DNA from 3 places in the Pseudoalteromonas sp. Z9A4 genome. Region 1 is predicted to be linked to each of the others. Evidence: riboswitches for the same ligand, from Rfam matches in the RefSeq annotation. Region 1 holds a riboswitch; each other region holds the start of a gene.

Region 1 (4,786 bases):
CATAAAATAAAGCAGAACATTGGAATGCCAAGAAAAGGGCAAACATGTCAAATAATCGGTAAAAATTGGCATCAGAGGAGCTATTAGGCTTGAAAGTCCTTGTAGATGTCATACTATTTTTTCCCTGTAGATAGCGAGTAAATTAGCTTTTAATATTTTGCTGTATGATATATCACCAAGAGTGACTAAACAATACTATGTTATTAGTTTCCACAAAATAAAAATGTCGTCAATTTTGAAAAGGAAAATATCCTTACTTGAAACTGTCTTTGTAACTAAATCATCAGTTGAACAAACCTTTAAACCAGGACCAAATCCCCAGTGAATAACCCTCAAATATATCAATGCCAAGAGCAGACTTAAACAGATAGGCTATTAACAGTAATAAAAGAATTATAAATAAAGTAAATAATGCGACCATGAAAGCCTGTAACAAAGTAGAAACTCGTTGTTCTTTCACACTTAATTCACGCCTATTTCTACCTGTTAAAAATACAACATAGTAACGGTACCTGAAAAAACTAAGTACAAACCGAAAATCTATTTTATGTTTTCCCCATTGCCTTGCACCTATTGCGACCTTCAAGTGCATCAGCTGCTCATCTGTGAACGTTTTTTGTACCTTTTCAGGCATTCGCTGTAGAAAGCTATTTACAGCTGGATCATTTTTTATATTCAAACTAAAACTCGCTATACAAAATAGTAAATTCACTTGTGTAACTATGATTATAATCGGCTTAAAAGCTTAAAGTCCGTCGCTTTACTTTTGTTCATAAACCACTTAGCTTACAAAGCGTCGATTAAAATTAATATGCCAAACTCTGAAAGCACATTTATTGGTAATCTAACGTTAAGCGAGTAGTAAGTGTAAAATAATCTCGACTTTTTATTGAAATCATATAACATTTTATTTTATTTTATTTTATAATGATTTATCAAATAATTCTTTTTCGTTAATGAACCTTTAGTTTTTAAGTTATTTTCCAATGAAGACTTTTTATAATCAGCTAAAGATTTAATATACTTAGCCGGAACACCGGCATAAACGCCATCAGAGTCTAAGTCTTTTGTTATTATCGAACCAGCCCCAACTACCACATTAGATCCTATAGTTACGCCGGGCATAATTATACAATGACTTCCAATAAAAACATTATCACCTATGTTTATAGGCTTAATTACGTCTATTTCAGGAAAGTCTCGTCTGAAAACCCAAACACCTCCATCGTGATTAACAAAGTGACTTGAAGTGATACTCACGTTGTCACCTATTTTTATTAAGTAAGGTTCCGAACCAAAACTAATCTCGCCTATAAAACGGCAATTATTTCCTACTTTACCTCCGAGTTTTCTCAAAAGTGAAATTCGTCCAAAAAATATAATGTGTAACTTGCTTGTTATTTTTCTGTATAAATGTAGTAGCTTAATCATTTGTTTACTATCTCATAAAAGTTATTTTTAAATAATATTTAAATTTACAATTGCGATAACCTATTTCCATAAAGTCACTCTAAGTGCATCAAGTTTTCTTTTTTAAAACACCATTAAACAAGAAAAGTAAAGTTGAGTTTTTTACTAAAAACCAGTGATGTATCGAGAATGAAATTAGGAACGTTAATAATATTATTAATACATACTCTAAAAATAACGGAAAGTGAAAGTCATCGAAAAAGAAAAAATAAATAATAACTATCAATGGTTGGTGTAGTAAATATATTGTGTAACTGGAATCAGAAAACTTACGCGTTAATTTTGAACCATTAACACCTAAATTGTAAGTTATTGCTATTAAAGTTAAAACTAGAAAACCACTAGATAATTTAGTTATACCCTTAATGTAATCTGATTTCAAAAAAGAAAAATAGTCAAAGTTAATTAAGAGGTAAATTACAAAGTAAATTAAAGCCGAATAAAAAGCTGTTTTATAGTTCAGTATACTAATGAATACATCTCTATTTTTGTAACACACACACCCAAATAAAAAATAAAAATAATAGTAAAACAATGAATCAAATGTAAAAAAAACAAAATTATCTAAAAGCATTATTTTTGAAAAAGCAAGAGAACAAAGACTTAAAAATGGAATCAAAAAATAGAAACAAATTAATATTTTCTTTTTACTTAATTCATTTGTTTTTAAGATAAAAGAACATATAGGATACGTCAAAATAAAATATGCCATTAAATTACCAAGAAACCACAGATGGCCCAACCATTGTCCATCCGTAAAGTAAATTAGTTCCCCCCAGTTATAAACTCGTTGGTCACTGAAGTAATTCATTATTGGGTTTATTAAGAGCCCACAAAAAATCAAAGGAGGCATTATTCTTAACAGCCTCTCATTCAGGAAATTGGTACTTTTTTTAGTGAAAACCAGAAAGTAAAAAAACCCTGAAATGATGTAAAACGCTTCCATTCTGAATGCATGAATAAAATCGGATATGTAATTGAAGACCACCGAACTCTCGGTTGAGGATACCCTCCATACATAGCCATCGTTGTATATTAATGCCGTATGGTAAAACAAGCCGAGTATCATAAATACGGCCCTACAAAAATCAATTCCGTGTAGCCTATGTATACTTTTCTCTTTTTCTGGGAATACTGAAGTATTCATATAAATAACATCCTTGATATAAAACCTTAGAAACAAAGATTAAATCCCTTAAAAACTGAAGTTTCAGCATACATTAAACTTTTGAAGAACTGAGATTCAACCGATTGCGCCTATTAATTATTGTCAAACCAATACTGTGTATAAAAACGGGCAATTACCTAAAACAAATACAAAATCTATTGCTAATTGCATTTAATAACAATAAAACATCAATTAGTGCTATTAAGTATTGTTAGAAAATAATTATCAAGCCTACAATGTGAAAGTTCTTATACTTACATTTAAATTGGACGACACGCTCAAAAATAGAAATAGAGGATAGCACATGTAACCTCATGTTTAAATTAAAAATAAAGTATTATTCACCACAATTACATTAAATACATACTTAAAAATTATCAATATTTTAATATCTGATAAATCATCGTGTTAAAACAAGAACTGTTAATTAAACGTTCATAATAATAATTATACCATTGTCTTTATTCGCATTTCCGATATAATTAAAACTCATAGTGAAAAGGGCAAACTTGGTGAAAATCAAGGACGCAAAGCTTCCGGCCTAATATGAGTGTTTAATTAATCACTCATGATGGTAGCGGGGTTACCGCGAAGATAAGACCTAACAGTTTCGCTGTTAGTTATTACCTTGGTTTACCTATTCATTCTTTAAATTTAACCGAATAGTTTCAAATTAAACAAGGTAATAAAAATGAAAAAATTTATTCTCATTAATTCCGTATTTCTTTTAACAAGCTTCGTTTCACAGGCCCAAACTGCTTATATTAGTACAGTAGGAAGCGGCAATGGCTATTCTGAAACCTCCCCAGCATCAATCAACCAGTTAAATAATTTATTAGCCGATCCACTTATTGATAAAGTTGAATTGCAGCCAGGTCTATATAAACAAACTGATGCACTTTATTTAAGTAACGGTGATCACCCTGTTGAAGTGGTAGGTTCACAAAGAGCTACATTCACGAGTAATTTCAACTATTACTCAGGCAGTAACTCCGGAATTGTAATAGCTAGAAGCAATATCACATTTAAAAATATATCATTTCTAAACACTCGCCACTGTTTCAGAATTAAAAGCAACAATGTTAATAATATTACTCTAGAAGATATAACAGCAAACAATACTATGAGCTGCGTAGAAATTGATTACAATGCAACTAAGGTAATATCAGATATTTCAATTAATAATTTAACAAGCTTAGGTTATTACAAAGCTGGCATACGGATCAATGGAACAAACACGAGTAACATCAGCATTACCAACTCTGTATTTGATGGTCTGACATCATCTCGAGACTTAGAAAGATCGTGTTATATTTCTGGTATAAGTATAGCAGGCTTAGCAAAAGATATTCTAATTGATAAAGTTTCAATAGCTAATAATATTGGTGGTATTGAAAACTGTGGTAGCTATCAACAAGGTGACGGTATAATGATTAATACTGGTACTAGCAACATAGTAATAAAAAATACTGTTATATCAAATAGCAAAGATGCAGATTTAGATATAAAAGGTGAGAATGTTACATTAGAAAATATCACTTCTACATCAGGTAAAGAAGCAAGGTACAATTTCAAGCTATGGAATAATAATTTTACCTGCACTGACTGTTATATAAGCTCTGCTAATAGTTCAGCTATACAAGCAATTAACGCGCAAGTGACATTCGTTAACTCTACTTTTAAAATTAATGAAGATACTCATTTATGTGACATAAGAAATTATGACATTGATGACGCAACGGTTGATTTTAAAAGCTCAAAATTTTCATATTATGGAGATCTTACATTCCAGCCTCATCAATTATCTGAGTGTGAATGAATTTAGTTTATAAACTCTTTATGTTAACTAGTATTTTTCTATCAATAATATTAGCTAAATAAAGAGTTATATATATAAAGCTATAGCTAAAAAGACCTATAAAAATTAGTATATATAAATTCTCAACATTCATATTAATCTGAATATATATTACGAATAAACACATCCCTACAGCAGAAATTAAACACCCTGTTATTACTTTCAAAACGGAGCCAATTTTAATATCTAAAATTTTGCAAAGCGCATAATTAAACTTAGGTATTATAAATAACAATGAAAGGTACATTCCAATTAAAGGCGAGTACTTACCTGTTAAATCAGAAAGGAAA
Region 2 (4,786 bases), on a different contig from region 1:
TTAGATGTTGGAGTCTTAATTTGAACTGGCGCAGTTTTACTCGGCCTTATACAGCCATTCCTTTAATACTTTTGGCTATACTATCAATGGTTATTTTACCATTGCCAGCATGGCTATTAGATGCATTATTTACATTCAATATTGTTCTATCAGTTATTGTTCTTCTGGTAGCCGTATCCTCAAAGAAACCATTAGATTTCTCTGTATTCCCTACTATTTTACTTGTTGCCACCCTAATGAGGCTAACCTTAAACATAGCCTCAACTCGAGTTGTGTTATTACATGGACATGAAGGTTCTGACGTAGCTGGCCGGGTTATTCAAGCTTTTGGTGAAGTTGTAATAGGTGGCAATTATGTTGTTGGTATTGTTGTTTTTATTATATTAATGGTAATTAACTTTGTAGTAATAACAAAAGGTGGAGAACGAATATCTGAAGTTGCAGCTCGCTTTACATTAGATGCAATGCCAGGTAAACAAATGGCAATAGATGCAGATTTAAATGCAGGTTTAATAGGTCCAGAGCAAGCAAAAGAAAGACGAGCAACAATTGCCCAAGAGGCCGATTTTTACGGATCTATGGATGGTGCGTCAAAGTTTGTTCGAGGAGATGCTATTGCAGGCTTAATCATCCTAGTAATTAATTTACTGGGTGGTGTTTCTATTGGTGCATTCCAGCATGGTCTTAGTTTAGCTGAAGCTTTTCAGCGCTTTGCATTACTTACTATTGGTGATGGCCTTGTAGCACAAATTCCTTCACTTTTACTTGCTGTAGCGGCGGCTATCATTGTTACGCGAATGAACGATGAAGGGGATATGAGTGAAACAGTTGGTAAACAACTGCTTGCATCTCCACGAGTTATTTTTACCGCAGCTTTAATTATGGTAGTCCTGGGCATTGTACCAGGCATGCCTACTGTGGCGTTTTTGGGTTTTGCAATTCCCTTACTCTACGTTTCTTGGCGATTACAAAGGTCACTCCCCACAACAGATCTGCTCGAAGCTGAACAAATAACTGACTCTATTTTAAGTGAGCAGCAAGCTAGCTTAGAGTGGGGAGATATTTCTCATGTCGATAAATTGTCAGTGGAGTTAGGGTTCAGGCTTGTTTATTTAGCTGATAAAAATAAAGGCGAGGAACTGGTTAAAACTCTGCGAGGTGTAAGAAAAAACCTGTCAGAGCAATTAGGGTTTTTATTACCTGAAATCCGAATTAAAGATAATTTAAAGCTAAATCCTCAAGAATATAAAGTTAATCTAACAGGCGTTCCCGTTGCAAACGGTTTTTTAAATGCCAAAGAACTACTCGCTTTAAACACCGGAGATGTTTATGGAACTCTAGACGGAGAAATTACAACCGATCCGGCTTACGGACTAGAAGCAGTTTGGATTAAAGACGATAGCAAAGCTAAAGCTTTAAATATGGGTTATTCAGTTGTAGATCTTGGTACGGTAATTGCTACTCATACTGGTAAGATTATTAAAGAACACTTAGATGAGCTGTTTAGTTACGAAGATGTTCAGAGATTAAATGATAGATTGAAAGAAATTTCACCTAGTCTGGCTGAAACTTTTGAAAAATCATTATCGACTAACTTACAGCTGAAAGTTATTCGGTTATTACTGCGAGAACATATTAGTATCAAAGACATTGTAACTATAGCAGGAACTTTAATTGATAGTGTTGAAGTAACAAAAGACCCTATTTTATTGGTTTCTGATGTTCGTTGCGCATTACAAAATGTATTAGTAAAACAGGTGATGGGTAATAAAGAAGAGCTTGCCGCTTACAGTCTTGATGAAAAGCTTGAAAGTACAATGCAAAGTTCACTAGATCAAGCGATGCAGGCAGGAAAAGTGGCATTAGATAGCTTTCCTGTTGATCCTAATTTATTAGGGCAATTTCAACGGATGATGCCCTTACTTGTTGATGACATGAAAACAAGGGGGGTGACTCCCGTTTTAATCGTTATTCCTCAGTTGAGGCCTTTGCTTGCTCGGTATGCAAAGAGTTTTACAAAAGGTGGCTTAGTTGTTCTTTCTTATAACGAAATTCCAGACTTTGTGAGAGTTAATGTTCTCGGGTCATTAGGTTAATCTCGTTTATTAGTTATGCTGAATAAGTGATGAACTAAATGCAATTATAGTTGCATTTGGTTCTAATTAACTATAACCTTGAAAATAAAGTAGTCCATATGGGTTACTTTTCATGTTGTGAATTATCACTTTTTAAAAAATAAAAGTAATAAAAGTAAAGTTAAAGTAAATTAAATGGCAAGCTTCACGAAAGTGTAGGACGCAAAGCTACCAGTCTAAGGGATAACTAAGATCGTGAGGCTACATTAACTTAGCGACATCGTTTAATACTATAAATGTATTTTTATACATTTCGCTGTTTATATTAAATAGGACCTAGTTGGTCTATTCAAGGTTGTATGGAATACTCATGAGTTATATTTTCACATCAATTAAACTTTTAGTTTGTTGTCTGTTTTTAATTTTTACAATTAATGATGCAACAGCAAAAGAACAGGTTTTTACTCAAGCTTATGAAAAAGGTTTATGGTCTACACAAGAAAGTTCTTTTTCTTGTCGGTTGAGTCAAAATTTTGACAGCTACGCATCGTTAGAAATTATTCGCGTTCCTGCAGAACCCCAAAAATTAGTTCTTAAATGGCTAATACCAGATAAAACTGTAACTGATGTTCAAGTCCACTCTAAGAAAGCTGATTGGCAGTCGAAAAGTATTTCCCCTCCGCAACTTAATTTATTCACTTCGGATATTGCAAATAATACAGCTACATTTGATATTAATGAAAGCACCTTACTAAGAGTAATAAAACAAGGTGGTTGGCTTGATAGTATTATAGGTTTTGGAGATGAACAATTACGCCTGACATTTACAAACATTTTCAGTAGTGATGTTATTAAGCAATATCAACATTGTTTAACTAATCTATCTCCTTTGTCATGGAAGCAGGCAAGAGATCATGAAATTCACTTTAAAACAGGTAAACGTACGGTTTATCAACAGGACGATTTAGACTTTTTGAAAGATCTTGTCCGTTATGTTTCGCTAGATAAAGGTGTAACTAAAGTCATGGTTGATGGGCACACTGATAATGTAGGTTCTCCTTTAGCAAATCGTCTGCTTTCGAAAGAAAGGGCAGATGATGTAGCTTCAAGATTAGTCGAATTTGGTTTGCCTAAAGGTATGTTAGAAGTGCGAGCTCATGGTCAACGTTATCCTATTGTCGAAAATTCAGAAAAAGGACTAGCGTCCAATCGTCGTGTTTTGATTCGTTTGTTTCGACATTCAAATTAATGTGTTTTGTAGGGGATAAAATGAGCCAAAAGTACCTTTTATGGATAAGTGAACAGCAGCCGGATATTGAGTTTATAGAAATAGTTATATCTGAAAACTTCAAATTTTTGCATACCAATTCTATTGCTGAAGCAGTAAGCCATTGTATTAGTATTAAACCAGAGCTTATTTTTGTTGATGCGGATATTAAAAACATTGAATTAGTTGAATTAATTAAGCTTATCCGCAAAACGTGTCCGATTACTCAAGTAGTCTCACTTGTTGATTCTTCGCAGAGTCAAATTGCGTCAAAGACTATAAATATTGGTGGCGCAGTTGATTATTTATTAAAGCCTTTTTTTGAGCAACAGCTAAAAAATACTATTCGTAATGCTAATTCAATGAAGAACGGCGTTGAAGATTTAATTGCTGTATCGACTAAGTCACAGCAAGTTTTGCGCTTAGCTAACCGGGCTGCACAAACATCAGCAAGTGTGTTAATTAGCGGGGAATCAGGCACGGGTAAGGAAAAGTTAGCTCATTTCATTCATAAAGCTTCTGAACGTAAAGATAAACCTTTTGTAGCGGTCAATTGTGCTGCAATACCTGAAAATATGCTTGAGGCAATATTATTTGGACATAATAAAGGCGCATTTACAGGAGCCGTTAACTCCCAAGAAGGTAAGTTTGAACTTGCAAATGGAGGAACAATATTACTTGATGAAATAACTGAGCTACCACTTGATTTACAGGCGAAGTTACTGCGTGTTTTACAAGAACGTGAAGTTGAAAGATTAGGTAGTCATCAAAAAATCAATCTAGATATACGGATTATTGCTGCTTCTAATAAAGTACTAAGAGAGCAAGTAGAAAAAGGGTATTTCAGAGAAGATTTATTTTATCGATTAGATGTATTGCCACTTAGTTGGCCAGCACTTCGTGATAGAACAGATGATATTTTACCTTTGGCTCATTATTTCATTAAGAAATACGGTTCATCTGAGTATCATATTAGTAAACAAGCTGAAGACCTTATGCTTTGTTACAACTGGCCTGGAAACGTACGAGAGCTTGAAAATGTTATGCAAAGAGCGCTTGTTATGGCTCGTGGTGCAGAGATTCAATCTGATGATCTCAATCTGCCTAACTGTTTACCTGCGGCAGCTACCTTTTGCTCATCTCAATTGAAAGAAAATAAGAAACAAGCTGAATTTGATTATATTTATAGTTTACTAAGTCGCTTTAAAGGACATAGAACTCAAACAGCTGAAGCGCTTGGAGTGAGTACTCGAGCATTAAGATACAAACTTGCCGCTATGCGTGAATACGGCATTGATATAGATGCAATAGCATAATTTAAAGGAAACCCTAATGTCCCCAATTGAAAGTCAACGATTGATGCTTGGTAAAATGATGGAAATGCAGCAGTTAGCTGCATCTGATCGAATTGAGCCTAATATAATTCCTAATGAAAATGTAAATA
Region 3 (4,786 bases), on a different contig from region 1:
AAATACATATGAGGGGGTTGTGAACAAATCTGAAATTCGCCATGTGCTCCAAACATAAATTACCTTATATATATCAACTTCTATATATAGAGTAATACAATTTTCCGATTTTGCAGTTAATTTAACAGCGCAATAAAAAAGGCCATTTCGAGGGCTTTTTCTTCTAAGCTTTTAAAACGACCTGATGCACCGCCATGACCTGCATCCATATCGGTTTTAAATACTAAAATATTACTGTCTGTTTTAAGTTCACGCATTTTTGCAACCCACTTCATAGGCTCCCAATACTGCACTTGTGAGTCATGAAGACCAGTAGTAACGAGTATGTTCGGGTAGTTTTGTGCGCTAATATTGTCATAAGGCGAGTAAGCTTCTATCACATCATAAAATTGAGGCTCATTTGGATTACCCCATTCATCGTATTCATTTGTTGTGAGTGGAATACTTTCATCAAGCATTGTGGTTAATACGTCTAAAAATGGTACATGACAGCCAACACCGCAATATAACTCTGGTGCCTGGTTTACAACCGCCCCCATTAATAGGCCACCGGCACTGCCGCCTGAGGCAAACACCTTATTGCTATCACAATAACCTTGATCAACAAGCGCTTTTGTCACATCAATAAAGTCACTAAAGCTATTTTGTTTATGCTCTTTTTTACCTTGCTCATACCATTCGCGGCCTAGCATTTCAGAGCCCCGAACATGCGCAATAACATAAACAAAGCCACGATCGAGTAAGCTCAGTGACGAACTAGAAAAGCTAGGATCAATCGTATAACCATAGGCGCCATAGCCGTATTGAAATAACGGATTTGTGCTATCTTTTTTAAAGCTGTCTTTTCGATAAACAACAGATACAGGTACTTTAACTCCGTCGCGAGCAGTTACCATTAATCGCTCTGACTGATAGTCATCGGCATTAAAACTACCTAGTACTTTTTGCTGTTTAAGCAGTGTTTTTTCGCCAGTTGCTAAATCAACATCATATAAAGAGCCTGGTGTTGTTAAACTTGAGTAATAAATACGCGCAGTCCGTGTGTCTGGCTCTGGGTTCATTGCTATTGCAGCATAATAACAAGGATCGGCAAACTCAAGTGCCATACGATTCCCTTGCCTATTAACAACTACGAATCGAGCTTGCCCTTGCTCGCGTTCACTCAATACCAAAAAGTCATTAAATAACTCTACACCTTCAAGCAGTACATTTTCTCTGTGAGCTGTATGCTCAAACCATTGTGTTTTATCAGCAATCGTTTCGTTTGTTGCTGTCATTAATCTAAAGTTTTTAGCTTGCCAGTTAGTCACAATATAAAATGTGTCACCTAGCTTATCTACGTCAAACTCGTGGCCATCTTCACGCGGCATTAATGCTTTAAATTCGTCAGTGGGCTTATTAGCATCAAGCACCCATGTATCGTTGGTCTCTGTCGATGCTAAATCAATAATAATTAAGCCTTCGTCGCGACTTTTACCAAGCCCCATAAAAAAGCTGCTGTCTTGCTCTTCGTAAACCATTACATCTTGGCTTTGCTCGCTGCCAAGCTCATGCCTAAATACTTGGTATCCTAGTAGCGTTTTTAAATCTTTTTTTACATAAAAAACAGTTTTATTGTCGTTAGCCCAAACAACCTGCCCTTCTGTATTTTCAAGTACATCAGGTAGCATTTCACCGGTCGTTAAGCTTTTAAAGCGAACATTATAAATACGACGACCTTCAGTATCTTCAGAGTAAGCCATAAGCTGCTCGCATGGGCTTAGTGCGACCTCTCCTAGCTCAAAAAACTCAAATCCTTCAGCTAATACATTCACATCAAGTAAAAGCTCTTTATTATCAGCCTTTATGCTTGTACTTCTATAATGACGCGAGTATTCATCATCACCACGAACTTCTGAGTGATACCAGTATTTCCCGTCTTTAACGGGTACCGAATTATCATCTTTTACAATGCGTGCTTTTAACTCTTCAAAAAGTGTATTTTGTAGTGGCTTCATAGCAGCTAACTGTTCATCGCAGTACGCATTTTCAGCATGTAAATGCGCAAGTACTTGCTCATCTTGGCGATCGTCATCGCGCATCCAATAGTAATTATCGGTACGTATTTTATTGTGGGTACTTAATGTATGGGCTTGCAGTTTAGCAATCGGGAAATTAGGTAATAAACTTAAAGAGTAGTCAGGACGAGACACAACAAAACCAATTAAAAAAATAATGTGATTTGCAGTTTATCATAAAAATAAAAAAGCCCATCCAATAGTTGGATGGGCTAAAACGGTAAACGCTTCATTACTAAAACCGCTATACCTTTGGGAAGATAATTCACTTGAGCTTTATATTTGCTGCCAAGCCATAGCCCAACTTTGTCCTACACCGGGCTCGAACATAAACTTTTTATCGTCACTCGCGCGGCAAAACTCATTAAATGGCCAAGGCCTACATTGATAAACATGCCCTGTTTTTGGCTGCAATACCTTTGTACCCGCATTATAGTTTTCACAATTTTCAGGGTACACGTAATCATAAGTATCAAGGTTATTAACAACACGCTCATCGCATTTTGCAATACAATGAAAATCGACATGCGCTTTACATATACCACTGCTTTGCAAAGCAAAAACTTCATTGTTTCTATAGGCAACAATTAAACCTTGTTCGGTCATTTTACCTGCGCTAACAAGGGGTACATGCACGTTAATATGCTCGGCAACTAAACGTGGCCATGCGTGAGGTTCACCTTGTTCAAGCGAGGTGATTTTGTAATCAAATGATAAACTAGCTAGCTCTCCTTGCATGTCATAAAAGGTTACACTCACCACATCGCCAATAAACAATTGGGTATGATGATTTAAGCAACCTATTGTTGACCACTTTCCACAGGCCAACGACGTATGCATAAACACGGCAACACCTTAAGAGTTACAAAATCTTATCCATACACTATGGATACACAAAAAATACACTGAGGGCAAGTGATACATAACAACACGTTATGCAGTAGTCCCGCTACCATAGCTTTTGGAAACTTTGCATCCTAACCTTTCGGCTAGTTTGCCAGCAATGCGGCGATTATAATTCGGCCTCGCATAACAATCAAACAAAAGAATGTAACCAAAAACAAAAACCAACCCTTTAAGGTTGGTTTAATGTGTTTTTAACTAAATAAATAAGTTAAAGGTTCTTTCGCCCACGTAAATACCAGCAACACCAATAAAGATATAAATATTAACCACGCAGGCCAAGACGCTTTTGTTACTTTAGCCTCAGAGTCATCCGCTTTTAACTCTTTTAAGCCTGTGATCATCGCCTTAACCAGCGGTTTGCCTTTTATTCTATAAACAATAATAGCTAATACATGCAAGCCAATAGCATAAAGTAAAATGTCAAAATTCAGCTCATGTAGCCAATTGGCAAAATCAATCGTATCGCTAGACACATATTGAGCAAGCGGCCCGTCAGTTAAAATACCATCACTGCTCATTAAGCCACTTACAAGTTGCGTTATGATCAATATAAAAAACACTATCACCATACAGCTACCGGGTGCTGAATGGCCTAACGATTCGCTTGGTGTTTTTAGCGCCTTTAAAATAGCTCTAGGAGAGTGCAGTAACCCACTTAATCTCGCGGTTTTACTACCAATAACACCCCAAATTAAACGTGTTACTATAAGTGCTAAAGTAAAAAAGCCAGCAACAAAATGAAGCTCAATCATGCCCTCTTCAATACTAAAATAAAGCACTGCAATACTTACAACCAAAAACCAATGAAAGCATCTAATAAACCCATCCCACACTTTTAACGTCGTCATTGCGCCTATCCTTAAAAAAACAGTATTATCTAATTCGTTAACTACTTTAACATCATAATATTAAGGTATCCTTATGAGCCATTCTACAAGCCGTGCGAGTAAATATCATGCAACCAGTTAAAAAAGCTATTTTAAAAGGCTTTTTAGATATGCTACCTCTGTGTTTAGCCGTTGTTCCTTGGGGTATTTTATGTGGTTCTTTAGCGATTCAAAATGGCTTTAGTGCACTAGAAACCCAAGCAATGTCGTTATTAGTCTTTGCAGGCTCTGCACAGCTTGTTGCGATTGAACTTATGGCGGGCAACACACCATTGCTCACAATTTTATTCACAACATTTATTATTAGCTCTCGGCACTTTTTATACGGTTTAGCTGTGCGTCATAAGGTCATTGATCAACCTATGCGTTGGCGCTTACCGGTGAGCTTTGTTTTAACCGACGAGCTGTTTGCGTTTTCTCACCATAGAAAAGCATACAGAACAAAAACACGTTTAATATACGCATTGAGCGCTGGTTTTAGCTTTTATATTGCATGGAATATTTGGACGTTAATTGGCATTGTAGCAGGCACAATGCTGCCCGACTTAACTAATTTAGGGCTCGACTTTGCCATTGCTGCCACGTTTATAGCTTTGGTTATTCCGGGCATTAAAAATTTGGCCTCACTCGTTACGGTAATTGTAGCAGGCATTAGCGCAACGCTTTTAAAAAGCACAGGATTTGAGTTATGGCTTGTTTGCTCAGCGCTGCTGGCAATGGCCGCAGGTTACAGCACAGCAAGACTAACCACTAAAAAGGAAGTAACGCCATGATGACGACTATTTTACTCATGGCATGCATTACATTTTTTACGCGTTATTTATTTTTACACCGTGCTTTGCCGTTTAAAGTAGGCCCTAAAATGCAGCAATTTTTAAGCTTTAGTGCACCGGCAGTGCTTACAGCAATTTGGGTGCCTATCGTGTTTTTGAATGA

The links. Region 1 has a riboswitch for cyclic di-GMP ahead of GQR54_RS00390 (hypothetical protein). Riboswitches for the same ligand answer to the same signal wherever they lie in the genome.
Region 2: another riboswitch for cyclic di-GMP. It lies ahead of GQR54_RS15270 (OmpA family protein); the one in region 1 lies ahead of GQR54_RS00390 (hypothetical protein).
Region 3: another riboswitch for cyclic di-GMP. It lies ahead of GQR54_RS14870 (chitin-binding protein); the one in region 1 lies ahead of GQR54_RS00390 (hypothetical protein).

The regions. Positions count from the first base shown of each region.
Region 1 covers NZ_WTLA01000001.1:93,504-98,289, reverse strand. The annotation lists gene GQR54_RS00410 (undecaprenyl-phosphate glucose phosphotransferase) at 1-112, opposite strand, end outside; gene GQR54_RS00405 (3-phosphoshikimate 1-carboxyvinyltransferase) at 284-679, opposite strand; gene GQR54_RS00400 (acyltransferase) at 913-1,431, opposite strand; cyclic di-GMP riboswitch class I at 3,131-3,229, shown strand; gene GQR54_RS00390 (hypothetical protein) at 3,330-4,457, shown strand; gene GQR54_RS00385 (oligosaccharide flippase family protein) at 4,465-4,786, opposite strand, start outside.
Region 2 covers NZ_WTLA01000023.1:47,821-52,606, reverse strand. The annotation lists gene flhB (flagellar biosynthesis protein FlhB) at 1-4, shown strand, start outside; gene flhA (flagellar biosynthesis protein FlhA) at 21-2,096, shown strand; cyclic di-GMP riboswitch class I at 2,263-2,344, shown strand; gene GQR54_RS15270 (OmpA family protein) at 2,446-3,324, shown strand; gene GQR54_RS15265 (sigma-54 dependent transcriptional regulator) at 3,345-4,658, shown strand; gene GQR54_RS15260 (flagellar hook-basal body complex protein FliE) at 4,675-4,786, shown strand, end outside.
Region 3 covers NZ_WTLA01000022.1:50,372-55,157, forward strand. The annotation lists gene GQR54_RS14860 (hypothetical protein) at 1-56, opposite strand, end outside; gene GQR54_RS14865 (S9 family peptidase) at 117-2,192, opposite strand; gene GQR54_RS14870 (chitin-binding protein) at 2,334-2,897, opposite strand; cyclic di-GMP riboswitch class I at 2,994-3,066, opposite strand; gene GQR54_RS14875 (cytochrome b/b6 domain-containing protein) at 3,155-3,811, opposite strand; gene GQR54_RS14880 (AzlC family ABC transporter permease) at 3,919-4,623, shown strand; gene GQR54_RS14885 (AzlD domain-containing protein) at 4,620-4,786, shown strand, end outside.